One region of the Undibacterium sp. TJN19 genome, then DNA from elsewhere that is predicted to be linked to it. Evidence: predicted binding sites of a transcription regulator. Region 1 holds the regulator's gene; the other holds the start of a gene.

What was found. Region 1 encodes sigma-54, which starts transcription at its own class of promoters, with help from an activator protein. Its sites were predicted from a motif close to TGGCANGNAANCTGCTTT; they were not measured.
Region 2: ACO0LH_RS14655 (DUF1549 and DUF1553 domain-containing protein) is a predicted target of sigma-54. The motif match lies at 3,373-3,390, and genes of this name have one in related genera.

What each region holds. Positions count from the first base shown of each region.
Region 1 is NZ_JBMPPL010000001.1:684,922-691,331, reverse strand. It holds gene ACO0LH_RS03235 (ABC transporter ATP-binding protein) at 1-178, shown strand, start outside; gene ACO0LH_RS03230 (enoyl-CoA hydratase/isomerase family protein) at 282-1,376, opposite strand; gene hpf (ribosome hibernation-promoting factor, HPF/YfiA family) at 1,684-2,037, opposite strand; gene ACO0LH_RS03220 (RNA polymerase factor sigma-54) at 2,146-3,633, opposite strand; gene lptB (LPS export ABC transporter ATP-binding protein) at 3,645-4,397, opposite strand; gene lptA (lipopolysaccharide transport periplasmic protein LptA) at 4,399-4,974, opposite strand; gene lptC (LPS export ABC transporter periplasmic protein LptC) at 4,993-5,637, opposite strand; gene ACO0LH_RS03200 (KdsC family phosphatase) at 5,634-6,158, opposite strand; gene ACO0LH_RS03195 (KpsF/GutQ family sugar-phosphate isomerase) at 6,158-6,410, opposite strand, start outside.
Region 2 is NZ_JBMPPL010000004.1:245,384-251,793, forward strand. It holds gene ACO0LH_RS14650 (TonB-dependent receptor domain-containing protein) at 298-3,135, shown strand; gene ACO0LH_RS14655 (DUF1549 and DUF1553 domain-containing protein) at 3,472-5,931, shown strand; gene ACO0LH_RS14660 (DUF1501 domain-containing protein) at 6,017-6,410, shown strand, end outside.

The DNA of each region.
Region 1 (6,410 bases):
GAAAGAGCAGGGCACGACCATGCTGCTGGTAGAGCAGTTTGCCGCTGCTGCCCTGGCCGTGGCGGATTACGGCTATGTACTTGAAAACGGCAAGATATCAGTACACGGCCCCGCTGCCAGCCTGCAAAATGATCCTGCGGTCAAAGCCGCTTATCTGGGGGGCGGCGCGCAACATTGATGCATGATTCTTCTACAGATAAAAAAACGGGGACAGCATGCTGTCCCCTTTTTTTTGACGGCGGTATGAATGTCTGTATTGCCTGTATTGCCGGTATGGCTACCTAGCCAGCCAGATGACGCAAAGGGTGCGCATGTGCTGGCCATACCTCAGCAAAGAAACCGGCTATCTGTTCTGCACTGACTTCTACCAATGTTGCTGGCGACCAGCGTGGCGTATTGTCTTTGTCTACCACCAGAGCGCGTATGCCTTCCAGTACCTCACCATGTTTGAAACAATGGCGTACCATATTTCTTTCCATGCGCAGGCAGTCAGAGACTGACATGGCAGCACTGCGGCGCAACTGCTCCAGCGTGACTGACATCAGCAAGGGAGAGCGCTTCTGCATCACCGCCAGGGTCTGTTGTGCAAATTCGGCATTATTTTCTTGCAGCTTTTCGCAGATGGCCTTAACGCTATTACCATTGAAATCCTGGTCTATCACATCTCTCTGTATTGCCAGTTTGCTGTTCTCTGGCTGTATTTGTGCTGTGAACGGTGCAGCAAATTCACGTATGGCCACACGTATATCCGCGGCATCTGTCTGCTCCAGCAAACCCAGTAAAGCCGGTATCCCGGATGTCGGTACAAAGACATCTGCCAGATCAGCGTATAAGGCATCAGCTGCCGTAATGATTTCACCTGACAATCCCAGATAGGTGCCCAGCTCGCCCGGGGCCTGCGACAGGAAATAACCCCCGCCAACATCCGGGAACAGGCCGATATTCACTTCCGGCATGGCCATCTTGGTGCGTTCGGTGACGATGCGCAGACGGCAGTCTTCACCCGCCTGGGCGATGCCCATGCCACCACCCATGACCACGCCATTCATCAGGGCGATATAGGGTTTTGGGTAAAAATGAATCAAATGATTTAAAGCGTATTCTTCAGTGAAAAAATCTTCCAGCAGGGCAGAATCACCCTTGGGTGTTGCCGTGCCCACATCATAAAAGAAACGGATATCGCCACCGGCGCAAAAAGCCTTTTCGCTGCTGCTATGAATAAACACCGCACGTACGCTGGCGTCGTTTTGCCATGCCAGCAGGGTCGTGGTCAGCGCCCGCACCATGTCCAGCGATAGCGAGTTCAGCGCCTTGGGTCTGTCGAGTGTGATGAAGCCTATATGGTTCTTGACGGAAGTGAGTACAAATTCGCTCATGGTGATTCGCTATGCAGGGTAAGGGACGAAGCTGTTATTCTAACTTTGCAGGCAGTGCACGTCACTAGATGTATAAGCATATGCAGAAATAGCGCAAAGAAATTTTCTGATTGTGCGAATGCGACGGATTGTCTGGCGCTAATCAATGACTCAGTCAACATGAATAATGTATATAAATGATGACTTTGCCATGCTTGGTGACGGCTCAACGATGAGTCAATAAAGCATCAATAAGGTCTCAAGAAAACAAAAAGGACGCCTTTCGCGTCCTTGTTTTGGATGCCATCAGCCCGATCAGGGCTATGGCTTACACGTCTTGGGCTGACGCCGGATCAGGTATGTGCTTGATCGCATCGTGCTGGTGACTTTGTATTTTATCTTTATGTTTGATGACCTGGCGATCGAGTTTATCGACCAGCGTATCAATCGCTGCATAGAGATCGTGTGCCAGACTTTCAACATGGATATCTTTACCGCTGATATGCAAATTAATGTCTGCTTTGTGCCTTTTTTCCTTTTCCCGGAGCTTGTCCACCGTCAGGATGACGGCGATATCAATGACCTGGTCGAAATGCCGCCTGATGCGCTCTAACTTGGTATGTACATATTCACGAATTGCAGGAGTTACTTCGACGTGATGTCCACTGATTGTGAGATTCATACTGTGCTCCTATAGTGATGTTGCTTGCCATTACGAAAAGCTCTTTGCGTTCAAATAACATTGAGCTAAATCATATATAGCAATTCAAACCGTGATTACAAGGACTACTTACAAAGATTTACGCAGGCTCACTGGGGGGATTTTGAGGGCTTCACGGTATTTGGCAACTGTCCGTCGGGCAATTACCATGCCCTGTTCACCCAGCATGTCTGCAATTTTGCTATCAGAGAGTGGGCTTTTCTGGTCTTCTGCTCCTATCAATTGCTTGATGAGTGCCCGTATCGCGGTGGAAGATGCTTCTCCCCCTGTTTCCGTCGCGACGTGGCTGCCGAAAAAATACTTCAACTCAAACATGCCATGTGGGGTCAGCATGTATTTTTGGGTTGTTACACGTGAGATAGTGCTCTCGTGTAATCCTAGTGTATCAGCAATTTCGCGCAAAACAAGGGGGCGCATGGCAACTGCACCGTGGGTGAAAAAGTTACGTTGTCTTTCAACTATCGCTTGTGCAACGCGCAAAATGGTATCAAAACGTTGCCGCATGTTCTTGATGAGCCAGCGCGCTTCCTGCAATTGTGAACCAAGTCCACTTTCACCGCGGTTTTGTTTCATGATGTTGGCGTACATGCTGCTGACGCGCAACTTTGGCATTACATCCTGATTCAAGAGCACCTGCCAGCCATTCCCTGACTTTCTGACGATGACATCGGGCACGACATAGTCTGAATCATCGGCAGTAAAGGCGATACCTGGCCGGGGTTTGCATTGCCTGATGACAGTTTGTGCATCGCGCAAATCTTCATCATCGCAGTCCAGTATTTTCTTTAATTTCGTGAAATCCCGTTGTGCAAATAAAGTGAGTTGTGTCTCAACAATATTTAGTGCAAGGCGGCGTGTCACGAAAGCAATCCTGGGCAGGCGCCTGATTTGCAAGGCCAGGCACTCTGCCGGGCTGCGCGCACCCACACCTGCCGGGTCAAAGCTTTGCAGCATGTTGAGCGCGAAGGCCAGCTCTTCCGGTTCTATGCACAATTCCAATGGCAAACTGGCATGGATTTCATCCAGGGTTTCAGTCAGATAACCATTGCTGTCGAGTGCATCGATCATCAGCTCTACCAGCGCACGGTCGCGTGGCTCGCGCAGGTTCAGGCGCATTTGCTCCAGCAGGTGTTCGCGCAAGGTAGTTTGCGCTGCGCCCAGTTGTGGGCGGCCATCTTCATCATCGCTGGCTGCTGCGCCATGGTGACCATCATCGAAGCTCCAGTCGTCTTCATTGGTGCTCATGGTGTCATTGCTGGCAGGGGCTTCAGCTTCCTGGTTTTGCTCTGTGCTTGCGGCTGCTTCTTCGCGTATGGCTGGCGCTTCCATGCCGGCATCCGCGGCACTGCTGCTGGTGTTGATGGCACCATCGGCCAACAGACGTACAGCATGGTCAAGCGGGTCATCGACACGCTCAAGCAAGGGGTTTTCTGTCAGCAGGGTTTCCAGTTCCTGATGTAATTCCAAAGTGGAGAGCTGCAATAACCGTATCGATTGTTGCAGTTGGGGCGTTAATGCCAGATGCTGGGAAGTACGTAGTTGCAGGCTTTGTTTCATGATGATTCCCGTCACATCCGGAAGTGTTCCCCCAGATAGACGCGCCGCACGGATTCATTTTGTATGATGTCGTCGGGTTTGCCACTTGCCAGTACAGCACCCTGATTGATGATGTAGGCATGATCGCAAATGCCCAGGGTTTCACGCACATTGTGATCGGTGATCAGCACGCCGATGCCACGTTCTTTCAAAAAGCGCACAATGCGCTGGATTTCGATGACGGCAATCGGGTCGACCCCGGCAAAGGGTTCGTCGAGCAAAACAAAGCGGGGATTGGTCGCCAGCGCACGTGCGATTTCCACACGACGGCGCTCACCGCCAGATAGCGACAAGGCCTGGCTTTCACGAATTTTTTCAATCTGTAAATCCGCCAGCAGGGCATCGAGACGTTCATCGATTTCTTTGGTCGAAAGAAATTTTCCGTGGGCATTTTTCTGTAATTCCAGAACAGCGCGGATATTGTCTTCGACTGTCAGCTTGCGAAATACTGAAGCTTCCTGCGGCAAATATGACAAGCCCAGCACCGCCCTTTGATGGATGGGTAACTGAGATATATTGACAGCATCTATCGTGATGTCACCTGCGTCCGATGGCACCAGGCCAACGATCATGTAGAAAGAAGTTGTTTTGCCCGCACCGTTCGGGCCGAGCAGGCCAACGACTTCGCCGCTTTTCACTTGTAGCGATACGTCACGTACTACCTGGCGCGCGCCATAGCGTTTTTGCAGCCCTTTGACGAGCAGCGTACTAGCAATTGCCGTCATCTTAATTGGCCTGTTTTTCAGTTTTTGGATGCAAAATTATTTTGACACGACCATCGCCATCGACATGCTTGCCGCTGGTTGAATTGGCACCATCAAAGACATCGTTTTTGCTGTCATAGGAAAGATATTCACCCTCTTGTTCCTGGGTGACTTTTTTACCTTCGAGGTAGCGTATCTTTGCCTTGGAAATAAATTTCACGACCTCGGTACTTTGATCATATTCGGCACGGTCAGCTTCGCCATCAACCCACAGATCGGTACCGCCATCCCGTTTTTGCCGGAACGTGACCTTGCCATTGCTGCCACTGCTCAGTACGACAAACTGATCACCACTTGGTGATTCTGTCAGTACGGCTTTTTCAGCTTTGACCACCAGCGTACCTCTCGTTACCAGGACACCATTCGATAAAACATGGACGCCTTTCTGTCCCTTGCTCTGTGTGCTGCCGGCTTCAATCAATGTGTCTTTCAGGCTGTCGGCTTTTTCTGCATGGGCTGAGGTGAGGGCCAGGCCCATACATCCAAGGCCGATTAATTTGCGCAAGCCAGGCACAGAAAAAATGGGTTTCATTCTCATGTTCTGCTTTCTATTTATTTATTTTATGGGAAGAGGAGCGGACTTCACACGCCTCTTTAAATGCATTTTTACTTTACTCAATAAATCCAGTTCCTGGGTAGCATTATTGGCGAGCATACCTACCGCAGTGGTTTCTATCGTGCTGGTTTTTACAAAGACGGGCTTGTCGGTTTTGATCAGGTCTTCATCTGGCAATAACAACAAATAATTTGTTTCCAGCCGCATGAATTGTGAATTCAATCCCTCAGGGCGTTCAACGCTGACCTGGTCATATAAATGCACTTCATCATGTTCGCGTTTGGGCGAAGTTGTGGTTGATTTTTGTGAAACAACGGCGAGCTCTGCACGCAAGTGCAAAGGCGTACGGTTTTCATCAAAACTATTAATTTGCGGATGTGTAATTTCTATATTGTCATTACGGGGCAAGTGTATCAGGCGTTCGCCGGTGACATGGTAATTGGCCTTGCCATTGTTGGACAGCCGTATGAAATTGAATTTCTCGACATAATAATCGGGTGCGGCCCTGGCGGAAGAACGATTTTGTTCATCACCGGCATTACGCCTTACCACTTCCATGACCCAGATGGCGCCCAGCGTGATGACGCCCAGCATGACGACTGCCAGCCAGATACGGAAACGGTCTATGGTTAAATGATGTTTCATGAAAGATAATTTTGTAAAGCTAGTTCGTATTTGTCTTGCGCCCGCAAGATGAAATCACATATTTCCCTGGCCGCCCCTTTGCCACCACCAGCCGTGGTGACATAGTGCACACGCTGTCTTACTTCAGCATGGGCGTTGGGCACACTGGCGGCAAAGCCGCAACGCATCAGTATCGGTAAATCAATGACATCATCGCCAATAAATCCGCAGGCACTGGCAGGCAGGTTCAAATCGGCAATCAATTGCAGGAAAGCTGATTTTTTATCATGTATGCCCTGACGGATATGCGGGATGCCCAAATCTGTCGCGCGTCTGGTGACAATGGCAGATTGCCGGGCGCTGATGATGGCCGTGGCAATACCCGCCTGCTGTAATAATTTAATGCCCTGGCCATCAAGGACATTAAAGGTTTTCATCATTTCACCATCCGGCCCGAAATGCAGACTGCCATCTGTCAATATGCCATCGACATCAAAAATCATCAGCTGGACCTGGCGTGCCATGTCGATTGCGCTCGTCATCAGATCACCTTGGCGCGTGTCAGGTCGTGAATATGCAAGGCACCCACCAGCCTGCCATCATCATCTGCCACCAGTAACTGGTTAATGCGATAGGTTTCCATGACTTCGACAGCTTCCACGGCTAATTGTTCAGGCCGTATGCGGTGTGGCTTGTCATGCATGACATCGGCAATCTGCAATTGCGTAAAATCCCGTGTGCCATCCATCAAGCGGCGCAAGTCACCATCGGTGAAGATGCCGACGATATGCTGG
Region 2 (6,410 bases), on a different contig from region 1:
ATATGCATATGCGATGGCATGCCTGATATGCAGCAAATTTTCTGCTGTATCCGCAGCAAATTTGATTCATGTCGCTGGCAGATGACTGGTATTCAACATGGGAGAGAGAGCGGCGATGGATGAATTTTGGAGAAATGGAAATTCAGGAAAAAATGGCTGAGAGCCTTGTTTTATAAAGGGATGAGAAACATTGGCTAAGAATTTTTTAGCTAATTTAAGAACTGATGAATAGCGTGGCACGCTCTTTGCGGTAGGAAGGCAAACACTTTCCTTCAATTGCTTCAGGAGCACACACGCATGAGTCATCACCAGGCAGGTCGAACGCCATCTTTTTTTTCTCTCCGTCGCGGCCTCGTGCCATTTCGCCGTTCGCCGATTGCCAGTGTACTGGCCGGTGCAGCCTTGCTGGCATCGGGCAGTCTGCATGCAGCAGATGGCCCCAGCGTTGCCGAATTGCAGGCAGAAATAGCCCGTCTCAAGGAGATTATCGCGAAACAAGCCATCAGCAATACGCCTGCTGCACCCACTGCGCCAAGCGCCGGTACGCAGCCTGGTGCTGCACCTGCTGGCACCACAGTCCAGCCAGTCAAGGGTACCGAACCGGAAGAAGTCGATACCCTGGGCGCAGTGACCGTACGCAGCCGTAACCGCATAGAGCGTTTGCAGGATGTGCCTCTTTCCGTTTCTGTCGTGACCGGTAAGGAACTGGACAGGTTGCAAGCCACGGATATCGGTGCAATCGCCCAGCGTGTGTCGAATGTATCGTGGAACCAGGGCAACCAGCGCACCAGCAGCCTGTCCATACGCGGCATAGGCAAGCAGGGCCAGACGGAGGCGCAAGACCCCAGTGTCGGTCTGATCGTTGATGGCGTCAATTACGCCTATAACGCACTGTCATCCAGTTATGATTTTACCGATGTCGATGCAGTCGAGGTGACGCGTGGCCCACAAGGTACTTTGCTGGGCAAGAATACCAGTGTGGGTGTCATCAATGTGACGACACGACGCCCGTCGTTTACACCTGATGCCAGCTATTCACTGACCTTCGGGCAGAATGATACGGTGCAGGGGCGCTTCTCTGCCGGTGGCCCCATCATTGATGATTTGCTGGCATGGCGCGGTACCCTGAGCGTGAGCAAAGGCGCTGGTGACATCGCAAACCTGTACAACAAGGACATTACCTATACGAACAAGGACAGGGTTTCTGGCCGCGTACAGTTCCTGCTGACACCGACCAAGGACTTCAGCGCCCGCATTGCTTTTGATGCCCAGCCACGTGCTGGCGAGACCACCAATGGGCGCACCATTAATACCCCTACGCCGACGACCTATGCAAACGGCAGCGTGAATACACTGACCACAGATGCCAGCGTACGTCTGGGACGTCGCTGGTTCACGCAGCAAGCCAGTTACACTTACCTGAATGATTACCTCAACGGCGGCGGGCAGAATGCCGTCAACAATGATTATCAGCGCCCGCTGGTTTCAGGCAGCAACGGGGCATCAGCTGAATTGAACTGGAACCTCGGTACGCATACCCTGACTTCCATTACAGCCTACAAAGACTATCACTTCAATGCGGTCAATGATGAGGGTACGCCATTTGATATCTACCGTAACTCAGGCGGGTTCTGGAATGATTATCGCCAGGCCAGCCAGGAAATCCGTCTTACCTCGCAACCTGGTGGCAAAGTTGATTACCAGACCGGTTTGTTCTTTCTGGACGTGAACAATAGCGCTGACTATCGCCGCCAATGGGGCAATGATGCCGGTGCCTGGTTCGCCTCGGCCAGCCAGTACAGCACGCTGGACAAGGACGCTGCTGGCCGCTATCTCATGCAAAATTCACTGGATTCTTTGTCCATGTCCTTTAACAGCCCGGCTGGCCTGCAAAAGATCCGCAATAAGAGCGCTGCCGCATTTGCCCAGGCTGACTGGCATTTAAGCGATGATTTCACGCTGACCACCGGTGCCCGCTATACCTATGAAAACCGGAAAAACGTTGCCAGTACCCTGCTGAAAGACTATGGCAATGCAGCTGAATTAAACCCGGTCGCTGTCAATGGCGTGCAACTGGGTGGCTTCTCGTCGAACAGTGCGGGGCTGCTGAATGCAGGCAATACGGCCAGCCAGCTGGCCCTGGCTGATGTGGCTGCCAACAAGTATTTCGGTAGCACGATTTCTGGAGCGGCAGGGACTGCCTACAACAATCTCAGTGCAACACAGAAAGCCCAGGTTGCCGCTGCCAAGGCCATACGCCAGTCGCAGATAGGCGTGGTATTTAATCCGGTAGAGGCCGAAGCTTTCAAAGGTGGCTTGCCAGCTTTCGTGATCAGTCCTTCCTACAAGATTAACGATAATGTCACCAGCTATGCATCGTGGCAATATGGTGAAAAGGCAGGCATATCCCAGGTCACCAATGGCGTGTCCAATCTGGTCAGGGCTGAAAAAACCAGTGCATTTGAACTTGGCCTGAAATCTGCCCTGCTCGACAACAAGCTGATTTTGAATGCTGCCTTGTTCGTCATGGATATCAAGGACTATCAGCAAGCCGTGCGTGTGCTGGATGTCTATACCACCAATCTGAACAATGATGGTACGAGCTACTACACCTCTGCCACCGGTAATGTCCCCAAGGTCAGGGCGCAGGGGCTGGAAGTCGATGGTGTGTACAGCGGCTTGCCAAATACCCAGATTCGTTTCGCCGGTGCTTATAATGATGCGCGCTATAAGAGCTTCGCCAACTCTGCCCAGCCAGTCGAAAATGGCTATAGTGGGGCAGCACCGTATCGTGATGTGTCGGGCCAGGCTTTGCCAGGTGCTGCGAAATTCAGCTTCAACGTGGGCATAGATTACCGCCTGCCGATTTTCGGCAACAGGGAATTCCATGCCAGTACGAATACCCTGTATAGCAGCAAATATAACTCGGATAATGCCTTGTCCGACTATGGCTGGGTAGCGGCAAAAAGCATCACCGATATCGCCATCGGCATAGGCAGCCGCAATCAGTCGTATGACCTGAGCCTGGTGGTCAAGAATGCCTTCAATGACAATACACCTTTGCTGAAGACCTGGAATAGCATTACGCCAGCAGTGCCACGCTGGATAGGCATTACCCTAAGCGGCAAGCTTTAATTTAATTCCGCAGAACACAAAACCCCAGGTTTAAGCCTGGGGTTTTGCATTTTGCGCCGATAAAACGGCCCCTGTTGGACTTGAAGCAGATTGCGGCAGGTGCTTGGTTTTAAATCAGCAGAACATCTCACCGATGTTTGAAAAATAAGCAGCGATAAATTTTTCCATGTTCTGACGTTTTTTAAAAATACCATATTTATCAATGACTTATGTTTCATCTAAAGTTGTCTTTGATGATGGCGCGATAGTTGCTATTGATAGTGAAAATCGTTGTTTACTCATTATTCTCAGGGAGCGTTTTCATGAATAAAACTGACCATCAGCAGGGAAGCCGCCATGTATAAGCCACTTGCACTTGCCATCGTACTGGCATTGTCTGGTACTGCCATCAGTCTCAGTGCCGCAGAAGAAGGCAAAGCCATTACCGAGATCAAGACCAAGACCCAGGCAGCTGTTGCCCAGGGCTGGGCTTACCAGCCTTTGAAAAATCCGGAGCTGCCGGTAGTCAAGCAAAAAAGCTGGGTACATACCCCGGTCGATACGTTCATCCTGGCCCAGCTGGAGGCCAAGGGCATCAAGCCATCACCTGATGCCGACAGGGCAAGCTTCATCCGTCGTGCCACGCTGGATACCTGGGGTGTCATACCCACGCCTGAAGAAGTACAGGCTTTCGCCAGCGACAAATCCTCCAAGGCCTATGAAAAACTGGTGGACAGGTTATTGGCATCAAACCGTTATGGTGAACGCTGGGGCCGCCGCTGGCTGGACCTGACCCGTTATGCTGACAGTGACGGTTTTAACGCCGATGGTACGCGTCCAAACGTCTGGCGTTATCGTGACTATGTGATCAAGGCATTTAATGAAGACAAGCCTTATGACCGCTTCATACAGGAACAACTGGCAGGCGATGAATTATTCCCCGGCAACCAGGAGGCCCTGATTGCCACGGGCTTCCTGCGCAATTATCCTGACGAAGTCAATGCCCGTGACCTTAATCTCAAACAGGTGGAAATTGCGACTGACCTGACTGATACCGTTGGCTCGGTCTTCCTCGCAACCACGGTTGGTTGCGCTGCCTGCCACAATCACAAGTTCGACAAGATTTCGCAAAAAGAATATTACCAGTTGCAATCCTTCTTTGTGAATGCCAGTGCCAGCGACGACATCATCGCTGCGACCGGCAAGCAAAAGGAAGAATATGAACTGAAACTGGCGAAGTGGGAAGCGGCGACCAAGGACATCCACGACAAGCAGGAGAACCTGATACGTCCCATCATCGACAAGGCAGAAGCTGACCGTCTGTTGGGCTTTGTACCGGCCACGCGCGAATCGATCACCAAGCCGGAGAGTGAACGTACTGCTTATGACCGCTGGATTTATCACCGCAACCTGTGGACCATGCAGGGGCGCACCCGCAATGCTGTTAACCAGCTTAAGACCAAGGACAAAGACGGTTACGAGAAATACCAGAAGCTTGAAGCTGAACTGAAAAAGTTCGATAACATCAAACCCAAGCATCCTGGTTATATCTCGGCGATGACTGAGCTTGGTCATGCAGAGGCTCCGCCGACCTATGTGCTGGCGAATGGCATCTATGACAGACATCTCGAAGAAGTACAGCCGGCCTTCCTGTCACTGCTGACCAGCGAAAAACCGAATATCGTGCCGACTGTCACCTCGTCCGGCCGTCGTAGCGCATTGGCAAACTGGCTGACCAGTACGACCAATCCTTTGCCTGCGCGTGTCTTTGTGAACCGTGTCTGGGCGCAGTATTTTGGCCGTGGCATTGTTGAATCCGTCAGTGATTTTGGCAAGATGGGAACCAAGCCCAGCCATCCTGAATTGCTGGATTATCTGGCCAGCAATTTCATCAAGGAAGGCTGGAGCGTCAAGAAATTGCAGCGCCAGATCCTGCTGTCCAATGTGTATCGTCAGTCATCTGCTGAACGCGAAGACACCAAGGTAACCGATCCGAGCAACAAGTTGCTGGCGTCCTTCCCAAGATTGCGCCTGGATGCAGAACAGATACGTGACTCCTTATTGCTTGCTTCCGACCTGCTGGAAGAAAAGCTGGGCGGGCCATCGGTATTGCCACCTGTACCGAGCAACTTCAATGCCGGCAATGCCTGGCTTACCTCGACCGACCCGCATGACTACCACCGTCGCAGTGTCTATGTGTTCACCCGCAGGAATATTCCTTATCCGCTGCTCGAAACCTTTGATATGGCCAATCCGCAACTGGTACACAGCAAACGTGACGTGACCACGACCGCACCGCAGGCATTGGCACTGATCAATAGTGACCTGGTGTTTCAGTGGTCTCAGGCGCTGGCAGGCAGGGTCTTGCGTGAGGCTGGCAATAATGAATCTGCACAAATCGATCGTTTGTACCAGATCCTGTATGCCCGCTTACCGGATAAAACCGAGAAAGCGACTTTGCTGAGTTTCCTCGACAGTCAAGAAAAAATCGCCAAAAAGCAGCTTGCTGATGGCAAGAAAGTAGGTGTGCCAGAAGGTTTTGGCGAGTCGCCTGAACTGAGAAACAACATCGACAAGCTTTATAAAACTGCTTATGGACGTTCCGCAGACCGTTTTGAAAAAATCGCCTTCCTGGAATTTTTGGAAAAACAAAAGCAGGCCAAACCAAAATCTGCGCAAAGCGAAGACGATGCCGACAGCAATAGTCCGCAGGCTGCCAAGGATGACGCACAGAAATTGAATAAGGCAAGAGCAGCTGCCTTCCTCAGTCTGGTCCATGCGGCGGCGAATTCGAATGAATTCAGTTATCGGTTCTGAAGCCGGATGAATAAAGAGCATTCAAAAATTACGCAAAACTTACGCAAACAAGCAAATACGAATTGATGAAAATAAGGGAAATATTATGACCAATAAATCACGCCGCGACTTTTTGTCACATGCAGGACTGGGCTTGGGTGGGCTGGGTCTGGGCAGCCTCACTGCCGGCGGCCTGCTGGGTGGTGGCTTGCTGTCAAGCGCACAGGCTGCAACATTCGATGACCCGCTGGCTTTGAAAGTCGCCCATCATGCGGCGAAGGCCAAGTCCGTCATCTGGCTGCACATGGCAGGTGCGCCCAGCACGCTGGATTTGTTTGACTACAAACCTGACCTGATCAAACTGGCAGGCCAACCCATGCCAGACTCGTTTTCCAAAAACCTCAAGACAGCGACCGATGGTGGTGTGGGTGCCCTGTATGCGACCAAACGTACATGGAAGCAGTACGGCGAAAGCGGTGCCTGGTTCTCGGACCTGGTGC